2 linked regions of the Marinoscillum sp. 108 genome follow. Each later gene encodes a partner of the first gene's protein in a complex. Links are inferred from orthologs where the notes say so. Each region holds a gene or a part of one and is shown on either strand. Other genes may lie near its edges.

Region 1 (3,325 bases):
ATTTTGTAAAGACTGTACAAGAGGTGACAGAAATTGCGTTATTGTCGCAAAAACCCAAGGAGCCTATGAATTTCATCCTACCCGAAACAGCCAGGGATTAATTGAAGTGGTTGATAGCCATATTGACCCTTCTGACCTTTTCTGCTTCTGCTCAGTTTGATCAGTATCAGAGTTTGCAGACTCCGTTTGGCGCTCGCAATGCTGCACTGGGTGGGAAAGTAGTGTCCTTGGCTGATGGTGACCTGATGCAGTTTGTACACAATCCGGCAGTTTTGGACTCTGTGGCACTCACTGATGTCGCCATCAATTTCAGTCCAATGTTTGCGGGGGTGTATTCCTTTTCAGGAGCCTATGCTGCGGAATTTTCTAAAGTGGGTAGGCTTGCTTTTGGGGTGAACTACCTCGATTATGGAGACTTTGTAGAGACCGATCCTGATGGTACGGTAACCGGGAGTTTTCAGGCGCAGGATCTTGTTTTGACAGTAGGGAAGAGCCATCGCATCGGATCTTTTGCCCTGGGAGGTAATATAAAGTATGCCTCCAATGGCATTGCTGGTTATGGTTCCTCGCTTTTACTGGGAGACTTGGGTGGAGTGTACCGCGCCCCTGATACCGATTTCACTGTGGGGTTGGTCTTTAGAAATTTCGGTTTTGTTCTTGCGGATTATACAGGATCGGGCGCCAATCAGGTTCCATTCGACGTGCAGATCAGCACATCGGTGAAGCCAACTTATATGCCTTTCAGGTTTAGCATCTCTGCTTATAACCTTGTGCAGAATAGTATGTATTTTTCATTGGATGAAGGGATCAGTAAATCAAAAACCATTGAGATCGCCGATCGAATATTTCGTCATGTGAATGTGGGTGCTGAGTTTATCATTCACCAAAACGTTCAGTTTTTGTTTGGTTATAGCCACCTGATGCATCAGGAGTTAAAAGTAGGCGAAGAAGCCTACGGCGCAGGTTTGAGCTACGGACTGGCACTTGGAATCAGGCAATTTCAGATCAGGTATTCCCATGCCACCTATCATGCCGCCGGCGGGACGGATTTCTTTACCATCCAATCCAATCTAAATTCGTTTAAGAAGATTTTATAGCACTATGAATAAGAATTTGACACCAAGGCAGATTGTTGCCGAGTTAGATAAATACATCATTGGCCAAAACGATGCTAAACGCAATGTGGCAATTGCCTTGAGAAACAGGTGGCGCCGAATGAATGTAAAGGAAGAAATTCAGGGAGAAATCGTCCCAAATAACATTCTGATGATAGGGGCAACCGGGGTAGGTAAAACTGAAATAGCCCGAAGGCTGGCTCATTTGGCAGAAGCTCCCTTTACCAAGGTGGAGGCTTCTAAGTTTACGGAAGTGGGCTACGTGGGCCGCGATGTGGAGAGTATGATCAGGGATCTGGTAGAGCAGGCGGTGGACATGGTGAAGACCACCAAGAAGGAGGAAGTGAAGGAGCGTGCAAAGGAAATAGTAGAAGGGATAATCCTCGATGCGTTGATCCCTCCGCTCAAAGGTTCGCCAACTCCTCATGCTACAGGCATGGGCAAGGATCAGCCAGAGGATGAGCGTGAGTTGAACGAGAAAACCAGAGACCGTTTTCGGGAGAAGATCAGAGATGGGGAAATGGATGAGCGAAAGATTGAGATCGATGTGAAGCAGAACAGTACTCCAGGCATGGGAATGATTGGCGGGGGCATGGATGAGGCTTCTATGATCAATATTCAGGAGATGCTGGGAAGCATGATGCCTAAGAAGACCAAAAAGCGCAAAGTAACGATCGCGGAAGCTAGAAAAATTCTCCTGGAAGAGGAGTCCTCGAAGCTCATTGATATGGATGAGGTGAAGGAAGAGGCCCTTCAGAAAGCCCAGAATACGGGCATCGTATTCATAGACGAAGTGGATAAGATAGCCGGTGGTAGCAGAGGTGGTCAGGGCGGTCCGGATGTGAGTCGTGAAGGGGTGCAGCGTGATCTGCTACCCATTGTGGAGGGGAGTGCCGTCAATACCAAATATGGAATTGTGCACACAGATCATATTCTGTTCATTGCCGCGGGGGCCTTTCATTTTAGCAAGCCTTCGGATTTGATTCCGGAGCTTCAGGGTAGATTTCCCATCCGTGTAGAGCTTGATAACCTCACCAAGGAGGATTTCCTGAGTATACTCAAAGAGCCTAAGAATGCATTGACCAAGCAGTACATCGCCCTGGTGGGTGCCGAAGATGTGTCATTGAGTTTCCAGGATGATGCTCTGGAACGATTGGCTGAGATAGCTTTTCAGATCAATGAGGAGGTTGAAAACATCGGTGCCAGGAGGTTACACACGGTCATGAGCAAGCTGCTAAACGAGATTCTTTTTGAGATTCCCGATACCATAGGGCAGAATGCCAGGATCGTGATAGATAAGGCGCTGGTAGAGGAGAAGCTTGCCGGACTGGTCAAAAACAAAGACCTCAGTCACTATATTTTATAAATTCAGGACAGTTTCTTTAGCTGGCACCCGACGAGTGGCAGCCTGGTCATATGCGTCATTATAGTCGGTGCGCAGGGTGCCAAAGACCCGATCCCATATGAGGGTGTAAAGGCCATAATTGCCCTGAAACTTGTGATGGTGCTGATTGTGAGCCACTGAGGTATTCACATACTTGCCGATCCAGGTCTTATTGAATCCTCTGGGGTAAAGCTCATAGCCCAGATGACCATATACGTTGTAAAAAATCTGGAAAATCATAAATAGTACGATTATAGCTGCATGCGTGGGTACCGTAAAGCATAGGATCGTGATGATCAAAGCTTCGATCACCGCCTCAAACGGATGGAATGCGTAGGCAGTCCAAGGTGAGGGGTTGGTAGACAGATGATGTACTTTATGCACCTGCTTGAAGAGTTTGGGGTGGTGCATGAGTCTATGCGCCCAGTAGAAATAAAAATCGTGAATGAAAAACATAGGGATCACCGTAAGGGGCCAGTACCATGCTGGCATGGACTCAAACGAATCGAAAAGCAGATGGTAAGGCTTGAGCACCTTAAAAGACCAAATGGAAATAACCGCAAAAATGGCCACCGTAATGAGCGAATAGCCCGCATCTCTCAGGTAGTCCTTGGCTTTTGGAAATCGCTCCTGTATTTTCCTGAGGGGCATTCTTTTCCTAAAAATCACATAGAACACCAAAAAAGCCAGCCCCGCAGCTACGAAATAGCGCAGCGCAATGTGATAATAAGCAAAAGGAAATCTTTCTAAAACAGCCTCCATAGTCCTCTCATAAAGTTAATAGAAAGAAAAACAATCCCCTTGGACTGGGAAAGTTATCGATGCA
Region 2 (3,227 bases), 300 kb from region 1 along the record:
ACCATGGAAGAGGGTGTAATCTCTGCATGGATCAAGAAAGAAGGTGATCAAGTAGAGGCAGGTGATGTGCTGGCTGAGGTGGAAACCGACAAAGCCACCATGGAACTGGAGGCTTATGAGGACGGAACTCTCCTTCATATAGCAATAGAAGATGGCGGATCTGTGCCGATCGATGGTGTGATTGCCATCATAGGAGAAGCGGGTGCCGACTGGAAAACACTATTGAAAGCTGAAGCAGCTGGTGGAGCCGCTCCAGCCAAAACAGAAGATAAACCAAAGGAAGAAAGTGTATCAGCCGCCAGCGCTGCGCCTGAAGCGAAAGCTGTGGCAGATACGCCATCCAGCTCCAGCAATGGAAGACTGAAGGCATCTCCTTTGGCAAAGAAAATAGCCCAGGAAAAAGGATATGATCTTGGTCAGATTGCCGGATCAGGTGACGGTGGCAGGATTGTGAAGAAGGATGTAGAGGACTTTAAGCCTTCGCAGGCAGCTCCCAAGGCGGAAGCAAAGGCGGCAGAAGCCCCGGCATTCAGTATTCCTTCTGTAGTGGGTGAAGAACACTCGGTAGATGTGAAAGTGACTCAGATGCGCAAGACCATCGCGAAGCGATTGTCTGAAAGCAAATTCACGGCGCCACACTTCTACATCACCATGGAGATCAACATGGACAAGGCGATAGCGGCACGGGCCAGCATGAACGAGATGTCCCCGGTGAAGCTCTCCTTTAACGATATGGTGGTGAAGGCCACTGCTGCAGCATTGCGTCAGCATCCTGATGTGAATGTGAGCTGGCACGGAGATGTAATGAAGAAGCATTCTCACATCCATATAGGTGTGGCCATGGCCCTGCCAGAGGGATTGATCGTGCCGGTGATTCGCTTTGCGGATAACAAGTCTCTTTCGCACATTTCTGCAGAAGTGAAAGACTTTAGCCAGAAGGCAAAAAACAAACAACTGACTCCAGACGACTACACGGGCAATACATTTACTATTTCCAATCTTGGAATGTTTGGTGTAGAGGACTTTACTGCGATTGTCAACCCACCGGATGCTTGTATCCTGGCAGTTGGTGGTATCAAGGAGACCGTGATAGTGAAGAATGGCGAAATGAAGCCCGGCAACGTGATGAAAGTGACCCTTTCGTGCGATCACAGAGCTGTGGATGGAGCCGTAGGTGCAGCCTTCCTCAAAACACTCAAAGGATTGCTGGAGGACCCTGTGAGAATTTTGATTTAAGGAATCAGACAAACCATATAAAGAGATGTCCCGTTATGCAATGACGGGACATTTTTATTATAGAATAAGCGATATAACATGGGAAAAGTAAAAATAAGATCTACCACGGTGGTGGCCATCAAGCACAATGGTCAGGTAGCCATAGGGGCAGATGGCCAGGCCACAATGGGCAACACAGTGGCAAAAAGCAACGTGAAGAAGATTCGCAAACTGCAGGATGGTAAGATCATTACCGGTTTTGCAGGGTCTACAGCCGATGCCTTCACCCTACTGGAGCGCCTGGAAGAGAAACTGGCTACCTATACCGGCAATATGAAACGTGCCGCGGTGGAGTTGGCCAAAGACTGGCGCACCGACCGCTACCTCAGGAGGTTGGAGGCCATGATGATCGTGGTGGACAAAGGGGAGATACTGGTGATCTCTGGCACTGGCGATGTGCTGGAGCCTGATGACGACATAGCTTCTATTGGCTCAGGCAGTATGTATGCCCGTGCTGCGGCCATCGCACTGAAGCGTCATGCTCCTGATATGACGGCCGAGGAAATGGTGCGTGAGAGCCTGGGCATAGCCGCAGATATCTGTATTTACACCAACCACAACCTGGTGGTGGAGACGGTGAAGTAAATATGAGGAAGGGGAGGAGCAGTCTGACGACAGGTTAGGTTGCTTCTCTTTCAACGCTCACCTTTCCTCACTCAGAGGATAAATGCTGGAGGTTCGTTGAAGCGCATGATCAAGATGATGAAAGTGCAACTCAGACTCTTTTCTTGCAGCGTTGAATCTCATTTGCCAGTCTTTCATAGCAGTTGTCCTTTTAACGCTTCCTGATAAATATGGTCTTGCTCATCGGGTGCACTCGCCGATCTCACGATTACATCAATTTTCTGATCTCCTATTAATTGTTTGACTCTGGCTTTAAAGGTGAGTTTTTTTGTGAGGAGCTGTGTGGGATCGTTCGTTCGGATTAGTAAATCCAGATCACCACCTTTCGTATCATTGGAGACCCTGGATCCAAAGAGGTATACCTCGCAGGAATTACCATAAATGGATTTGGCGGTTTTTTTGATGTGAGTAATATCCGAATTTGAGACTCTCATGGATTCAAAGATAGATATTTGATTTGGTCAAAAGAAGAGCCCGGTTGATCATGAAACCACCCGAGCTCAATGCAATAGACCTTAAAACTGTACCTCAGGCGCTTTTTCGGCACCCTCATCGGCGGCAAACAGTGCCTTGCGCTCAAAGCCTGCCCAGCCCGAAATGAAATTATTGGGAAACACCCGGATAAATGTGTTGTAGTCCTGAGCGGTTTCATTAAACCTTTTTCTGGCTACGGCTATACGGTTTTCTGTACCTTCCAGCTGTGCTTGCAGCTCCAGAAAGTTCTGATTAGACTTCAGGTCGGGGTATTTCTCCACGGTGACCAGCAGTCTGGAGAGTGCAGAATTTAGCTGACCCTGAGCTGCCTGAAACTGTTGCATGTTTTCCGCAGTAAGATTGTTGGCATCCAGGTTAATGCTGGAGGCTTTTGATCGGGCTTCCGTCACACCTATGAGCACATCCTGCTCCTGTTGAGCAAATCCCTTTACAGTATTGACCAAGTTGGGGATGAGATCACTTCGACGCTGATATTGGGTTTCCACATTGGACCACTCAGTATTGACAGCCTCTTCTTTGGTGACCATGGAGTTGTACTTACCGGAAAAGAAGTTGTAGACGAGAAAAACCGCCACAATGATGACGATAATGGTTATCCATTTTTTATTCATGGTGTTTCAATTTAATTTTTGAATTGTGTTGACTAAGTTACAAGGATAAGAGAACAAACGACATTGTGAAAATTCGGATACTGATACCTCTATTTATTTTTCTTTCATTGGGTGCATGGTCACAGGATGTAGCCCTGCCGGACCTGACCCGGCGAGTGACGGACCTTACGGGCACGCTCACCCCGGCTGAGCAGAATAGCCTGGAGCAGAAGCTTTTGAACT

What was found.
Region 2: the proteins of hslU (region 1) and hslV are in contact, whole or in part, in a solved structure (PDB 1G4A), measured with the Escherichia coli proteins. The link is inferred for Marinoscillum sp. 108 from one-to-one orthologs.

Annotation. Positions count from the first base shown.
Region 1 is NZ_LR734817.1:540,142-543,466, reverse strand. What follows is about bases 293-3,291. They hold hslU (ATP-dependent protease ATPase subunit HslU), read left to right. Parts: upstream 293-1,101; coding sequence 1,102-2,481; downstream 2,482-3,291. Other genes in these bases: GV030_RS19810 (sterol desaturase family protein), read right to left, coding at 2,476-3,261; porQ (type IX secretion system protein PorQ), read left to right, coding at 293-1,097. Also shown: lon (endopeptidase La), read left to right, coding at 1-101; more of porQ, read left to right, coding at 102-292; GV030_RS19805 (histidine phosphatase family protein), read right to left, coding at 3,315-3,325. UniProt on the Escherichia coli protein: ATPase subunit of a proteasome-like degradation complex; this subunit has chaperone activity. The binding of ATP and its subsequent hydrolysis by HslU are essential for unfolding of protein substrates subsequently hydrolyzed by HslV.
Region 2 is NZ_LR734817.1:242,983-246,209, reverse strand. Bases 187-3,087 are described here. They hold hslV (ATP-dependent protease subunit HslV), read left to right. Parts: upstream 187-1,314; coding sequence 1,315-1,860; downstream 1,861-3,087. Other genes in these bases: GV030_RS21655 (YgcG family protein), read left to right, coding at 3,071-3,087; GV030_RS18370 (LemA family protein), read right to left, coding at 2,415-3,005; GV030_RS18375 (nucleotidyltransferase domain-containing protein), read right to left, coding at 2,034-2,333; GV030_RS18385 (pyruvate dehydrogenase complex dihydrolipoamide acetyltransferase), read left to right, coding at 187-1,236. Also shown: more of GV030_RS18385, read left to right, coding at 1-186; more of GV030_RS21655, read left to right, coding at 3,088-3,227. UniProt on the Escherichia coli protein: Protease subunit of a proteasome-like degradation complex believed to be a general protein degrading machinery. The complex has been shown to be involved in the specific degradation of heat shock induced transcription factors such as RpoH and SulA.